Regions from separate parts of the Paenibacillus sp. PL2-23 genome, predicted to be linked through region 1. Evidence: riboswitches for the same ligand, from Rfam matches in the RefSeq annotation. Region 1 holds a riboswitch; each other region holds the start of a gene.
What was found. A riboswitch is a leader RNA that binds a small molecule or an ion and turns the genes downstream of it on or off. The one in region 1 is predicted to bind cyclic di-GMP.
Positions count from the first base shown of each region.

Region 2: it holds a riboswitch for cyclic di-GMP, as region 1 does, so the genes downstream of both, AB1S56_RS23140 (S-layer homology domain-containing protein) here and AB1S56_RS21740 (hypothetical protein) in region 1, are expected to answer to the same signal.
Region 3: it holds a riboswitch for cyclic di-GMP, as region 1 does, so the genes downstream of both, AB1S56_RS15710 (pyridoxal-dependent decarboxylase) here and AB1S56_RS21740 (hypothetical protein) in region 1, are expected to answer to the same signal.

Region 1 is NZ_CP162129.1:4,905,093-4,910,346, forward strand. Features, by position in the region: gene AB1S56_RS21730 (sensor histidine kinase) at 1-949, opposite strand, end outside; gene AB1S56_RS21735 (GTP cyclohydrolase II) at 1,121-1,885, shown strand; gene AB1S56_RS21740 (hypothetical protein) at 2,364-2,588, opposite strand; cyclic di-GMP riboswitch class I at 2,681-2,764, opposite strand; gene AB1S56_RS21745 (AraC family transcriptional regulator) at 2,845-3,723, opposite strand; gene AB1S56_RS21750 (glycoside hydrolase family 88 protein) at 3,851-4,987, shown strand; gene AB1S56_RS21755 (glycosyl hydrolase family 18 protein) at 5,079-5,254, opposite strand, start outside.
Region 2 is NZ_CP162129.1:5,215,615-5,220,868, forward strand. Features, by position in the region: gene AB1S56_RS23135 (DUF6531 domain-containing protein) at 1-804, opposite strand, end outside; gene AB1S56_RS23140 (S-layer homology domain-containing protein) at 797-2,887, opposite strand; cyclic di-GMP riboswitch class I at 2,944-3,035, opposite strand; gene argH (argininosuccinate lyase) at 3,329-4,744, opposite strand; gene AB1S56_RS23150 (argininosuccinate synthase) at 4,829-5,254, opposite strand, start outside.
Region 3 is NZ_CP162129.1:3,565,494-3,570,747, reverse strand. Features, by position in the region: gene fhuB (Fe(3+)-hydroxamate ABC transporter permease FhuB) at 1-71, opposite strand, end outside; gene AB1S56_RS15720 (iron-siderophore ABC transporter substrate-binding protein) at 71-1,105, opposite strand; gene AB1S56_RS15715 (collagen-like protein) at 1,337-1,720, opposite strand; cyclic di-GMP riboswitch class I at 1,994-2,082, shown strand; gene AB1S56_RS15710 (pyridoxal-dependent decarboxylase) at 2,172-3,869, shown strand; gene AB1S56_RS15705 (methyl-accepting chemotaxis protein) at 3,835-5,254, shown strand, end outside.

The sequences.
Region 1 (5,254 bases):
GCGCAATGGGATTAACGAGACGCTTCGAGGAGATGACGGCCGCCGCATAAGCGGCGAACAGCGCGATAAGAGATACAATCAACGTGAACTGGATGAGCTCCCTCGCATCCTTGCGCAGATCGTCGCGCGGAATAACGGCCGTTACCTTCAAGCCCGAATAAGCGGACTCTGTCGACGCCACCATCATGGTATCATCCGGCGGCGAAACGCCGGCATCTGACGAATAGATGGCATTGGTTCCATCGGAGATATAGAGCACGCTGCCGTCGCTGATGCGGACTGACGACAGCATCGACTCGAAGCTGCGCGGCGTCAGATCAACCTTGACAATGCCCAGCGTCTCGTTTGTATAAGGCTCTCGAATGACACGCGATATGGAGACGACCTCCTTCGGCGTGACATAATAGCTGGCCTTATGGGGCGGAATAATCGTCAGTCCGCCGTCCTCCTGCTTCACCCGCTCCATCCAGTCGGAGGTGGCGGGATTCCATATTTTGCGCGCGCTGAGATCCAGACTGCTGAAGATACTGCCGTCATTGGCGAAGATCAAGAGGCTCTCAATCTCGGAACGATCGAACGACAGCGAGGAGATAAACAAGGTCATCTTGGACGACTCGTCGACCGTCTGGTAATTCGACTCCTGATAAGGCCCGCGGTGCGCGTTCAGAATCTGCATGACGTCCTCGTTGTAGTGAGGCATTAAGGTGAGTCGCTCCATCTCCCTGATATAGCGATCCAGATTGAGAATAATCTGGTCAACAAGCTGAGAGGTCAGCTCCGTCGTGTTCCGTTCCACGTCGTCTGAATATTTGCGGTAGGTGATGGTGCCGATAATGAGGAAAGGGATTGTGATCAGCAAGCAGAACAGGATGACGAACTTCATTCGCAGCGGAAAATATATGGAGCTTGAGCCTAGCCAGGAGCCCCATCTTCCCTTCGCCGTTTGCACGTGCCGCGCCCCCTCGCATTTGTTAATCGAGTAAATAATTAATCCGATTATAATCGGAAACGGCGTATCAGCATACCCCCTGCCATCATTTACATGAAACCCGCAACTTGGTGTAAAATATGTAATGTACAGCCGCACGACATTTTCTATACATACAAAGGAGATTCCGCCATGTCTGTTGTTCAACATTTCGATCCCAAGGTCATCTCGCTGCTGCATGACAAAATAAAGCTGATCCATTCCGACAATGGAGCGATCTATCTGGTTGGCCCCATCAGCCTGCCGGTCAATCTGCATGGGGAAACCGTGACGTTCCAGTGGTACTGCTGGCTGAACTGCAAGGAAGTGACGGAGGACTACGAGCGGATTATTGCCAAGCTGTCCGCCTCCAACCTGGCGGAGCTCCAGCAATCCAGCGTGCTGGTCTACGGGGATTTTGCCGAGGCTGATCAAGCGCTGATCCGCTTCCACTCCATCTGTCATACAGGCGACATCTTCGGCAGCAAGAGATGCGATTGCGGCTACCAGCTGAAGGAGTCCTTGCGGCAAATTAAGGAGTATGGCCACGGGGCGCTGTTCTATCTGGCGAATCACGAAGGAAGAGGCATTGGGCTGTTCAGCAAGGCGATGGCCTATATTCTGCAAGAGAACGGCTACGATACGGTCGACGCCAATCTTCAGCTGGGGTTCGTGGACGACTCCCGCGACTACAGCGACGCGATCAAGGTGCTGACAGCGCTGCGCGAGAAGCCCGTCATGCTCATGACCAACAACCCCAAGAAGCTTGACGCGCTTCAGAAGGCCGGGCTGATGCTGGATGACCGCGTCGCCATCTGGGGAGATGTGTCGGAATACAACCAGAAGTATTTGCAGACCAAGATTGCGCGCTCGGGACACTTGGACGACAGCAGCGAGGGCTGCTGCAACAACGACTAGGGCGTGTTTGGTCGGAGCAATTAACACCATTTTAGACGATATTTCGTTCAAAGCGCCTCACTCCGAGTTACGGATTGGCTATTTGAACGATATTTCGTTCAAAAACACACACATCTAGTTACTTGAACTGCCTTTTGAACGATATTTCGTTCAATCTGCCCCGATCTAGGTCCGGCGCCACTTATTTGAACGATTTATCGTTCAAATCCCCTTCATATCGAGTGCATCCGCACCAGGGACAGGTGGTTTGAAGCAAATAGACGTGCCACAAACGTCTAAATGTGCTGAGATGGCCGGTTTGCAGCATATAGACGTGCCAGGAACGTCTATATGAGCGGGAGAGGGCGGTTTGGAGTAAATAGACGTGCTACAAACGTCTATTTGTACGGAGACCAACGGTTTGTACCAAATAGACGTGCCAGACACGTCTAGCCATGCCTGGACGAGGGGCCGATCCTGATTAGGATCGGCCCCTTCTTCATTGCTCTCTCTCAATAATTCCTGCTCTGATTAACTGCTGGATGGTGCGGATCGGAATGCCGGTCATCTCATGCACGTCAAGGATATTCGGGCGGTGATGGGTACGTAAATAATGTCTGACGCGCTGAATGTCCTCCTTCATCTCTTCCATGCAGGCCGGGCAGAAATACGACCGCCTCTTCACAATCATTCCGCCGCACTTCGCGCAATTGGAAATATCCACATTCATGTTCCTCCCCAGGCTCGGCCCCAAGGAAACGCAAAAAAGAGCTTGTCGTCACACCGACTGACAAGCTCCAGCTATAGCTAGCTTCTATCGGCAACTGGCTGGCATAGTCATACACTTTAGCCCCTATAGCTTTGCGTCATTACCTTTCGGTAACTTTGCCTTTTCTATTATTTGATACTAACGAACTAGTAGTTAATTCACATTATACATCATTCCGCGCCGGGATACAGTGTTATTTTGAGCAAAGGTGCTATCTTTCGTAGGTCTTTCTGACCATTCCTCTGTAGGTTTGCGGTGTCACGCCTTTATGCTTCTTGAATAGCTGGCAAAAATAAGGCGTGCCCAGCTGGCCGACCTCCCGCGCAATATCCCCCACCAGCTTGTCCGTGCCGGCCAGCAGAGCGCAGGCTTCACGAATGCGCAGCAGCGTCAAATATTCGGTAATCGTCGTGCCAGCGACCCGCTTGAACAAGTGTGAGACGTGATAAGGAGACAAGTGGCAAGCCTCCGCCATCCGGTTCAGGGAAAACGGTTCTTTGAAGTGGCTCTCGACCCAGTCCACCATCTGAACGGCATGTCCCGACGTCTTCTCCGTTACACCCGGCTCCGAGTCCTCCTCCTGAAGCACATGCTTCTGCAGGTAATGCAGAATTGCAATAAGGAACAATGCCCGCTCCTCGCTCTTCGAAGGCATGTCCCACTGGCTGCGGGTAGACTCCATCTCCAGGAACAGCTCCGGCAGCCGCTTGTCCGTCGACAGATCGAATACCTGACGGGTCAGGAAGCCCTTCCACAGCTTGCGCAGGAATGCCTGAAGCTTCGGGAACGGCTCCAGAAAGCCCTCTACCTGAAGAGGATCGAAGGTTACGTTGGAGCGAATGTAGGTCCCATCGATTCGCGCCGGAACCTCCACCTGATGCAGCTGATAGGGCTGGAACAGAAACAGCATCCCCGGCTTCAGAGGGTAGGTGTGGCTCTCCACGGTAACCGTGCCCGCCCCCTCGTATACATAGAGCAGCTCACAGCCCTGATGGGCGTGGTACATACGCCAGTCTTCGTCTCTGTTCTCGGCGCGGTATGAGAAGAAAAGCAGTTGTCCCCCCATAAACATCGGCTCGATTCGATTCATGAACACCCTCCCTGCTTCCGGCTACAATCGCAATATAACTACATAATATCACAATAAAACGGAATACCGTCACCGTTATAATGTACCTAAGCAAACAAAACGCCGATAAGGCAAGGAGGCAAACACAATGACGATATGGAAGCAGGCAATTGAAGACGCTCTTCGTGTGGTGAAGGCGGATATAGCAAGATTCGGGGACGCATTCCCCCACGTCAGCAACGGCGACGGTGTATATCAATTGAACAACAACACCGACTGGACAGAAGGGTTCTGGTCCGGAATGCTCTGGCTCGGGTATGAATATTCGGGAGATAACTCGTTCCGCGAAGCCGCCGTCAGGACGGTGGACAGCTTCCGCCGCAGACTGCAGAATCGGGTGAATCTCGACCACCACGATATCGGCTTCCTCTACTCCCTGTCGAGCAAAGCGCAATGGATCATTGAAGGCGATGAGGAGGCGAAGAAGCTGACGCTGGAAGCGGCTGACATTCTGCTGGAGAGATGGCGGGAGCGCACGCAAATTCTTCAGGCATGGGGGCCGAAGGACGACCCGGACAATGGTGGACGCATCATTATCGACTGCATGATGAATCTGCCGCTGCTTCACTGGGCTTACAAGCATACAGGCGAGGAGAAATACCGCACCATCGCAGCCATTCATACGGAGCAAAGCCGACGCTTCCTTGTGCGCGGCGACGATTCCTCCTATCATACATTCTACTTCGATCAGGAAACAGGCGATTCGCTTCGCGGCGGCACAGCGCAGGGCTACCGGGACGGCTCGACCTGGACGCGGGGCCAAGCGTGGGGCATCTACGGCTTTGCGCTGGCTTACCGCTTCCTCGGCCAGCCGGAGCTGCTCGAAACCGCCAAGCGGCTGGCCCGCTACTTCATCGACCGGTTCCCTGAGGATGATGTGGTCTATTGGGACTTCGACGCTCCTGTCACGCCGGAGACGAAACGGGACAGCTCGGCATCCGCTATTGCTGCAGCAGGCATGCTGGAAATACTGGGCTTCTTAAGCGATGAGGACCCGGAACGCAGTCTGCTGGAGGATGCTCTCCAGCGCTCCATGACCTCTCTCATCCGAAATTATTCCACGATGGGCGAAGAGGATGCGCAAGGCTTGCTGAAGCGCGGCTCCTATTCCGTAAGAGGCGGTGCAGCACCGGACGATTTTGTTATATGGGGCGACTATTTCTATCTGGAAGCGCTGCTCCGTCTGGAGAAGGGGCTGACAGGGTACTGGTACGAGAGGGAATAACAGAGCGCACCGCACTTCAGGTGGGCGCACAACAAGAAGCCGGACTGCCTTCAGCAATATTGCTGAATGGCCAGTCCGGCTTTTTTTTCAATTAAGGCTGGAGTCCCTTATAAAGCGCCTTCAACAGCGCTCCATCGTCCGAATCATGTGTAAGCGACCAAATCATCGCCCCGGCTAAACCGTTCGCCTTGATATAGGCCGCCTTATATCCGATCGACTCCGGATCGTCATAGCTGATGAAGCTGGTGCCGTTGAACAGGTAGGGTA
Region 2 (5,254 bases), 310 kb from region 1:
TGTGGCAAACGCCTGGATTTCTGCGATTTCATAGGCGGGAAGCGACACCTTCACTTCCCACTCCCCAACAAATAGCTCCGGGTCTTGATCGGTCAAAGCCTCAAAGTCCGTGAAGTACGAGGCATCTATCGGTATCGCACGCGCCCAGTCCGATGCTCTTGGCTTCACTTCAATGTTGTCCATCAGCGTCTCAACGGCGCCATCATCGTAGGTCGTATTGTCTCCAACTCTTCGAATGCGCTTCATCCGAAGCTCAACCGTCGTTCCAATCTCCGCTATCCCCCTGATTGTATGCTCCCGGCTCATATGAGTATCCGTGTCCGGGACAATCTCCACCCCGGTCGGAGCCGGCGGGTCCGGATTTACGACGTCGACGATGCCCGTGTTCCCAAATTGCGCAAAACGGGTGGGCGTAACCCGGATCGTGTAGCTGCCCTCCTCCGCTGGCTTGCCGTTCACCTTGCCATCCCAGTCCAAGATATGCGTCTCTATCGTCTTGTACGGTCTGCTGCTTAGCACGCTCACAGTCGATCCGTTTCTCTCCAGCGTAATCTCTGTATCATGGAACTCTTGCGTCTCAGAATCGGGGTCCGGGTTGTCGAAGCTGAAGCTAACCGAGGTCCGTCCGCCGTACACTGAGCTGAATTTGGCACGATCGACCTGGAGCGATGTTGCCGCATGCGCCCTCTCAGGATTCATGCCCGGAAGCAGCGGAAGCCCCCCGAGAAGCACAAGGAATGCCAGCAGAAACTTTCCGATTTGCCCCCAGCCTGGTATCATCTTGCGTCGAACAACGTTATCCACTGAACACCTCTCCCTTCATGGCCAGCCATCTATAGATGACCGCGGCAGCTTCCGCACGCGTGCTCGTAGCTCCAGGATGAAGCCTGCCCCCGCCGCCTTGCACGATCCCGCTCTTGATAACCGCTTCGATCGAAAGCCTAGCCCAAGGGCTCACCTGACCGGCATCGGCATAACCGGCAAGCGCATTGCCGGACGCTTCTTGCTTGAGCTCAGCAGCATTCGCCAGCATGACCATCATTTGCTCGCGCGTAACTTCCGCATTGGGCTTGAACAAGCCGCCTTCGTAGCCTCTGATCCATCCCGCCGCAGCCGCCTGTTCGATCCATGGAGCCGCCCAGTGCCCGGACGGCACGTCCTTGAACGTTCCCGTTCCCGCTGTCTCTTCAGCAAGCCCTGCCGCCTGAACCAGCATTTTGGCGAATTGGGCGCGCGTCACAGACTGCTTCGGCTCGAAGCTGCCGGTTGCCATGCCATTTACAATCCATCTGGCGGCCAGCACCTCCACTTCCCGTTTCGCCCAGTGGCCATTCATATCCGGGAATGAAGGCTCATAGGCGAAGAGAGCGTATAATCCCGGCTGCTTCACACTGGCGCTGACCATCCGCCATGCGGAATCCGCCGTTCCGCCTGCGTAGACCCAATTGTCGCCCTGTTCGTCATAACGATACATGCCCATTTGGCTAGCCTGATCGGCAGTCGTCACAGGACGCTCCAGCGCGATGGTGAATGTCGCCGGCTTCATAAGCTCCGCTTCCGCCGTCCACTTCCAGGCCGCTCCCGCCCAGACCATGCCTTTCACCTGCTTGCCTTTCGTCCGTAGCTCGGCTTCCGAGTGGTTCTCCAGCGTCACGCTTGTATCCGCCTTGAAGGTCCCAAGCCCGAATGAGAGCCCTGCCGCTTCGCCAGCCGTTATTTGGCCGCCGTCGGGGCCAATCACGATGCTTTGCGGCTGCTGGCCGGAATCCGTATTCTTCGAAGGCGGGACTGCCGGTAACGACGGCTGGCCTGTGCCAACTTCCGTCTCGACGATTATTCGGTTCACCAGACTGCCATCCTTGATGATCGTCAGCTCATTTCCATTGAATCCGATTAAATCCTGAGGTCTTGCCGCGCCAAGGCTGAAGACATCCCCGCTGCTCAGATCAGCGCCTTTCATGAATGTCGCTCCGCCGGATTCCTCCATCCAGACCGCCTTCCCGCTTGAAATGCTCATATGGCTATATTCAACCTCCGGCTTGACCGGCGCGGTCAGATCAACAGGCTGCGGGTTGCTTGCGCTTAAGTCCATAAACGTGTATTTGATATTGCGGTTCTGATCCCTTTGCTTCCACAGAATCTGCTCGCCGTTAAATACAAAACGGTCTACAAACTGCGAATAGGGCAAGTCCAATATCTTCCGATGCGTACCGTCGGCAATCTTATACTCATACAGATCTCCGTCCTCCGCCCCTTTATAGACGATGAGCCCGTTAGAGATTACCGGATCTCTGCCTCTCCCCAGCTCTGTCAATGTTCTGCTCTCCATGTTGTATAGATGCATGTCGTATCTCGGATTCGTCTGCCAGACAATATAGCTCCCGTCGATTAGAGGCGCCCGGTGCAGGGCGACTGTCGTATTTAATTTGGTTTCGATTTTCGTTATTGTATTGTAGCTGTAGATATCCCAGTTCATATCGCCCGTTCCGTTAGCGAAATCTCTCCTGTCCACCCACACAACAATCGCTTCCCCGCGTGTGTTTACCCCGATGGAGGGCGTGTCGGTGGGATTGCCATGGCTGGTAACGGCTACCGTTAGTCCGCTTCTCATGTTGCCATAATGGATTTGCCCAGCCGGACCAGAGCCGTCCGCCCCTCTTCCTCGCCAGACCACGTGCTCCCCGCTCATTCGAACCTGGCTCCCGTTAATCTTGAACGAAGCTGCCTCGTCCTTGTAGGTATAAACGCTATCCGCATAAGCTTCCTGTCCGTACGAAAGCGTCAAGCCTCCCAGCATGCTGGCGATCACGAGGCCTTTTAGAGCCTTGCTCCACATCCCCATACCCGCAATGGCCGCTTCTCTGAATCTCACAACTCTACTTCTCATGTCTCTCTACCCCTCTCTCATCTGCAGGCAATAAAAAAAAGCAATAGCAAATATACTTGAGCAACCCGGCTGTCTGTTCATGTCATCCATGACGTAAGACCCGTGGCTTTGCGTCCCCGACTTTCGTACGAGTTTGCCTTTGGTCAAGCACTTCACTAGTGCTTTATCCTCATATATTCGTTTTTGCAATCCATCTATTACCACAAATGAGTATACATGCTTCGGGAAAATTTGACAATGAGAAAATATAGCCTGGCGACAATTCTAAGCTCAGATAAGGTGTAAATTTATAAATTCTGGATCAAGCGTAAACAGCTGCGCCGTCCTTTGGCGGAGCAGCAAACGTTTCGCGTTGAAATATAAGCCCAGTATAGAGGAAACTTATACTTTCTTATATTTTAAAAAAAGACGGACCCCCCGCAAGGAGATCCGCCCTACTTATTATCTGCTTCGTTCCAAATATTCCGCTACCCAAGCCGCCGTCTCCGCGAGCGTTACATCGGCACGGCCGATAGCCGCTTCGACCTGCTCCTTCGCTGTGCCGCCGTAGACGTTGCGGGCATTCACAACCTGCTCCGGCTGAAGCACCGCGTAGATACGGTCGTCGAACAGGCTGGAGAACTGCTTGAACTCGTCGAGCGTCAGGTCCAGCAGGTACTTGTTCTGCTCAATGCAGTACAGCACCGTCTTGCCGATCACCTCATGCGCCTGGCGGAACGGCAGTCCCTTGCCGACGAGGAAGTCGGCGATGTCGGTCGCGTTGGAGAAATCCTGGTTGACCGCTTGGCGCATCTGCTCCTTGTTCACCTTCATCGTGGCGATCATCGGAGCGAACAGCTGAAGCGCGCCCTGCATCGTCTTCACCGTGTCGAACATGCCTTCCTTGTCCTCCTGCATGTCCTTGTTGTACGCCAGCGGCAGCGACTTCAGAACCGTCAGCAAACCGACAAGATTGCCATAGACGCGGCCCGTCTTGCCCCGGACAAGCTCCGGCACGTCGGGGTTCTTCTTCTGCGGCATAATGCTGCTGCCCGTGCAGAACGCATCGTCCAGCTCCACGAAGCGGAACTCCGTGCTGGACCAAAGGATCAGCTCCTCGCTCAGGCGCGAGAGATGCATCATTATAATCGAGGCATGCGACAGAAACTCCAGGATGAAGTCGCGGTCGCTCACGGCATCCAGGCTGTTCTCATACACGCGGTCGAATTTCAGCTGGCTCGCTACAAAATGGCGGTCGATCGGGAACGTCGTTCCCGCCAGCGCACCGGCTCCCAGCGGCAGCACATTAATGCGCTTGTAGCTGTCCTGCAGGCGCTCGATGTCGCGGCCGAACATCGCCACGTAAGCCATCAGATGATGCGCGAACAAAATCGGCTGCGCGCGCTGCAGGTGCGTATAGCCTGGCACGATGGTGTCTGTGTTCGCCTTCGCTTGCTCCACGAGAGCCGACTGCAGCTTGTGCAGCATGTCGACGAATTCCACAACGCGCTTGCGAAGCCACAGATGCATATCCGTCGCAACCTGATCATTCCGGCTGCGGCCCGTATGCAGCTTGCCGCCGACGGAACCCACATCGTCGATCAGCGTCTTCTCGATGTTCATATGAATGTCCTCATCGCTGATCGAGAACTCGATATCTCCGCGATTCACACGCTGCAGGACGCGATGAAGGCCGTCCTTGATCTTCTCCACATCATCGGCAGGCAGAATCCCTTGCTTGCCCAGCATCGTCACATGCGCGAGGCTGCCTTGAACGTCCTCCTCGGCCAGCTCCTTGTCGAACATGATCGACGCCGTATATTCCTCAACCAGTTGGTCTGTTTTTTTCGTAAAACGACCGCCCCATAATTTACTCACCGTATTCCAGCACTCCCTTCCGGACGCAACGGAACGGAAGCCCGCTCCTTCATGCTGCAGCAAGCTTCCGTCCTGATCCGGTTATTAGTTTTTGCTTTGCTCGACACCAGAGGATACCTTCAGGCGCAGCGCGTTCAGGCGGATAAAGCCCGTTGCGTCGCCTTGATCGTACGCCTGGGAAGGATCAGCCTCCATCGTCGCGATATCCGGATTGTACAAGCTGACCGGACTCTTCACGCCTGCGCCGATCACATTGCCCTTGTACAGCTTCAGGCGGACGACGCCTGTCACGTTCTTCTGCGACTCGTCCACAAGCGCCTGGATCGCCAGACGCTCCGGCGCGAACCAGAAGCCGTTGTACACCAGCTGGCTGTACTTGGCGATCAAGGAATCGCGAAGATGCATAACCTCGCGGTCCATAGTCAGCGACTCCATCTTGCGGTGAGCCGTGAACAGAATCGTTCCGCCCGGCGTCTCGTATACGCCGCGGCTCTTCATGCCGACGAAGCG
Region 3 (5,254 bases), 1.3 Mb from region 1:
ACCGCAAAAGGCTTCCAGCCCGTTCCGCCATTGGCGGAACGGGCCGGACTATTCGAATATGCCGGTGTCATTATTCACCGCTCAGCACAGAGGCTACGCGTTCAGCCAGCATCTTGGCGGAATGAGGGCCGCCGTACGGCCAGGTGTCTCCTCCAAGCGCGTAAGCGCGATTGTCCTGGACGAAGCGCAGACCGTTCCATACTGCGTTTTTGCTCAGCATGTCCGTTGCCGCTTCTTCCATTGTAATGTGCAGGAAGTCTGCGTCCTGCAGCGGCGGGAACGCCTCAATGTCCTTGGTAGCGAAGCCATATACCTCGAATTGCTCCGATTGATAAGCGTTAGTCAGTCCGATATGCTCCAATACTTTAATCGCCAGCGCATTATCTGTGGAAATCCGGAACGATACGGCGTTTTGGTTCACAAGCGGCATGGCCAGAACGATCGGCTGACCGTCTTTGCCTGCAGCGACGATTTTTGCTTTGGCGTCGTCATACGCTTTCTGCAGATCGGCCAGCACTGCCTCCGCTTCCTCCGTCTTGTCTACAACAGTCGCGATTGTATTGAACGTATCGACCATCTCTTGGTACTGATCGCCGCTTCCCTCAGCCGGGTAAGGGTTGAACATGATGGTCGGAGCGATAGCGCTAAGCTGATCCTTAATGGCTTCATGACGGAACGTCACGCCGATAATGAGGTCAGGCTCAAGCGCTGTAATCGTCTCCAGATTGGGCTCCTGACGAGTTCCTACGTCCTGGACGTCTGCAGCCAGCTCAACAGGCGTTTTCATCCATTTCTTCATATTGTCGATATCGGCAACGCCGGCTGGCTGCACGCCCAGCGCAAGCAGGTCTTCGGCATATGTCCATTCCAGGACAACAATTTTTTGCGGGATTCCGGTAATGGGTGTTTCCCCGAGGGCGTGCTGAATCACGCGTTCCTCATTGGCAGCAGTTGCCTCCGGAGCCGTCTCGGAAGCGGCAGGCGAAGCTGTGCCTGCGGCGTTGCCGCTATTCCCGTTATTCGTGTTATTGCCGCAAGCGGCTAACGCGAGGATAAGAATAAGCGAGATAATCGTTACGAATGATCGTCTGTTTCGGTTAAGCATGATGTGTTCCCCCTAATGCTTCTGCAAATTTTGATAATAATTCTCAACGATTATTATGATAATCATTATCAGTGGAGCTGTCAACACTTTATTCCAGGAATTCCGGGAGCATGGGGGAACGCCAAAGCAGCGCATCATGGCGGATGCCATGACACGCTGCGGGAAGAGGAGTGAGAAAAGGATGTATGTTCTGAGAACGCCGAGACTATTAAAGGGGTTGTCAGACACGATTTAGAAGCAAGTAAACGACTCGATTCGTCTTAGATCGTATCCCGCATACATCCAGAAGAAGCCGTTCCACTGGAAGCCAGCGACGGAGTGGCGGCCGACGAATACGGGGAAATACCAGAATTGATTGCCGTTGCTGAGCCAAATGTACGTGTTGCGGAACAAGCATCTGCGGATGCCGCCAGGGTCAACCGCAAAGGCTGCCGTCTGCGGCTGCTGCGGTACGAATTGGGGAGGAGGGGCGGTTGGAGCCTGCAAGCCGGCACCCGGCTGCATGGGCGAGCCCGGAGGACCAGGCGGCGGTCCCAATGGCGGAGTTGGACCCGGCGGCAGGAAAGGCGGGAATCCGCCGCCGCCCGGAGGGCCAAACGGAGGGAAAAAGGACATATACATTCACTCCTTGCTAGTATTGAACGATGCGCTCCTAACGGGGTAGGATAGACGTCCCCCTGCGCTTCAGGTGTATCATATGCGGCCGCCCGCATGGGAGTGCTTGAGGCGTCTATTTCATTGCGAGCCTGTTATTTGTGACAAATTCATGATCGTTTCGAGGACTTAACAATTTCCACTCATTTAATCTATTGATAATCGAAAGCCGAAGTAGTAGAATGTTCCTACTTGCTGTCAAAAGTTGCTAGAACATGTAGGCACCTTGCACAATTTGATACATGGCAAATCCGTCGAAAGGCGCGAGACGCAAAGCTATAGGGACTACTTCCAATCAGGGGAAATGTCAGCCAGCTGCAGATGTAAGCAGAGGCGCGCCTATGAACAATATTAGGCGCGCCTCTTTGCCTATATAAACAAAGAGAGATTAAACAGGAGAGAGGTAGAGAGAATGAACCAACTGAATATCCGTGCCTTATTTCCCAGCGACGACGGCAACTTGCAGCAGAGAGAGCAATTTATGGGCCTAGTGAAGCAGCTTATGGAAGGAGTCGATGCGCTTAAGGACCCGGAATCCGTCTATCTGAAAGGAGAAAAGGACCGAGGTAGTCATTTTTACCGGGAGCTGACGGCCGAAAGCCGCATTCCCGTCGCCGGCAGACCGCTTGAACAAGTGAATGAAGAGCTGTTGAAGCTGCTGCATGGCCATCCGTATCACACCAAATATTTTTTGACGAATATTCTCCCTATGGCGAGCACACCCGGCATTCTGGGCATGCTGGCCGCATTCGCGGTTAACGGCAATAACCTGTGGGATGTGTATGGGCCGGCCGGCGCTGAGGCGGAGGTCCGAGTCGTCGCGATGATGTCGGAGCTTGTCGGCTATACGCCCTCGGAGAGCGGCGGCTATACCACCTGGGGCGGTCAGGGCGCAATCTTTACAGGGCTGCGTATCGCCATCAACAAGCATGATCCTTCCATCAAGAAGGCGGGCGTCCCGCATAATCTGTATGCCTTCTGTTCCGAAGCGGCGCATTACAGCTTGTTCAAGTCGATGGAGGCGACCGGTCTCGGCACCAACAATCTGGTGAAGGTCCGAACGCGGGAGGACAGCTCCATGGACGTGCGCGATCTTAAGGAGAAGATGGAGCAAGTCATCCGCCGGGGAGGGGTTCCCATCTACGTCGTTGCGTCAACGGCGACGACGGACGCGATGGGCATTGACAATCTCGCGGAGATCGTAGAAGCCTCTGAGGAGATAGCGGCGCAACACAGCATCCGGAAGCCGCATATTCATGCGGACTCGGCACTGGGTGGATTTTTTGCGTTTTTTAATCATTACGACTTTGCGGGCAATCCACTGGCGATCGGCGAGGAGACGCTAGCCGCGCTTGCGGCCATACAGGAGAGAATGAGGCACCTGCATTTGGCGGACTCGCTTTGCTTCGATTTCCAGAAGCTCGGCCAGACGCCATACTCTACCAGCCTGTTCCTGGTGAAGCGGGCCTCGGATCTTAAGCTGGTTGATCTGGAGCCGGACGAAACGCCATATGTCGGACATCGAGGCTACGGCGATTATCACACCAGCTATACGCTGGAATGCTCCCGAATGGGCAGCTCTATCAGTATTCTAAGCGCCTTGCTCGCGTTTGGAGCCGAGGGCTATCAGAGGCTGCTGGCCCAATTTGTCGAGATCAACCTCGCTTTCCGGAGGAGGCTCTCCGAGGAGCTGCCCGAGGCTGTTATCGTCAATCCTGATAACCCGGGCATTATTACGCTCTTCCGTATCTATTCGGATCGTAAGAACGGCTTTGCGGCGGAATGCAGGGGGCAGCGCACCAAAGCGCAGATCCAGTGCGAGAACAGGCTGAACGACATGCTGTTCGAAACATTGGGCAGAGCTCGCGGGGAGATGTTTTTTGGAGATACCAAAAAGCATCTGTATGTGCGGACGGCCGATGGAGCCGGGGACATCGCGCTTTACGCGGCGAAGCTATTTGTTATATCGCCATATACGCAATTATCCGATGTGCAAGCCATTGTCGGCTTCTTGAAGCAGAAAATTGAGGAAACCTATGCCGCTTATGAAGCGCTGGCCAAGAAGGAGAAGGAAGATGAGAAAGCCTTTGTTGAAATGGAATTGGTTTAGAGAACGTCTCTCTGCAAAAATAGTGTTCAGCATTCTTGCGCTGCAAATTGTTACCTGCGCGGCGTTTGCCATATCCGGCACCATGTCGCAGAGCAATCTGTCGGACAAGCTGCTGGAGCAGTTCGATAAGCGTCTGGAGACCGATATTCGGATTGCTCAGAATACGCTGACGGCTATTCCGGGCAGCGGAAAGGAGCTGGCTAGCGCAGACGATCCGCTGTATGCCGCAATGAAGTCGGAGCTTGAGCGGCTGCAAGCAGAGCACAGCCTGGAGAATGTATATATCTTGTCCAACTCGCAGGGCGAGGAGCGTATTCTGATCTTGTCCGGCGTGCCTGACGATTTCGGTACGCCATACCTCTTTACCCAGGAGATGAAGGATGCTATTAGCGAGAACCAGGCCAAGATCAGCCCGATCTATGTGGATGAATATGGGACCCATAAATCCATATTTACTCCTCTGAAGAACGAGACGGGCGAGGTATATGGCATTCTGGGGATTGACCTGGATGCCTCCGTTGTGCCGGAGACCGCCGCAAGCTCCAATTGGAGGACGATTATTATATCCGTCATTGTGTTCCTGGTCGGCAGCGCAATCGCAGTTGTAATCGGGCGTATTATTACGAAGCCGCTTCGCAAGCTGATGGAGGCGGCGGAGAGGGTGGCTGCAGGAGATATGCAGAGCGAGCTTCACCTCGATCGCCAGGATGAAATCGGCAAGCTTGCCGGCGCCTTTGGCGTCATGATCAACAGCTTGAAGACGCTGATTCAGCAGGTCATGGCATCGTCTACTCTGATTGAGAATACGAGCAAGCATCTGCAGCAATCCGTTAATGAATCGACGCAAAGCGCTCAGACGGTGGCGGAATCGACAGACAGGATGACGCAGGGCATTACGGAGATTGTTCAAAGCGTAACGGAGAGCCAAGAGGGCATCTTCAGCATTGACAACGATATGAAGACCGTAACGACAGGCATGAAGGAAATGCAGGATATCGCGACCGAAGTGCATGCGCAGTCGGAGCAAGGCCAGGAGCTTGTTGATCGCACACTTCAACAGATGGAGGAAATCAAGAAAGCGATGCAGCAGTCGGAGCAAGCGGCGGCAGCGCTGGACAAGCGCTCCGGAGAGATCGGCGAAATTATCGGCATGATTACCGAAATATCGACGCAGACGAATCTGCTGGCCCTGAACGCCTCTATTGAAGCGGCGCGAGTAGGGGAGCTGGGCCGAGGCTTTGCGGTCGTCGCCGATGAGGTCAAGAAGCTGGCCTCGCAATCCGCTCAGGCGGCGCAGTCCGTCAACGAGCTGATCTCCAGCACGCAGCTGAACAGCCAGCTGGTGAAGAGAAGCATTGAGGAAGGCACGCAGGCGGTTGAGCTTG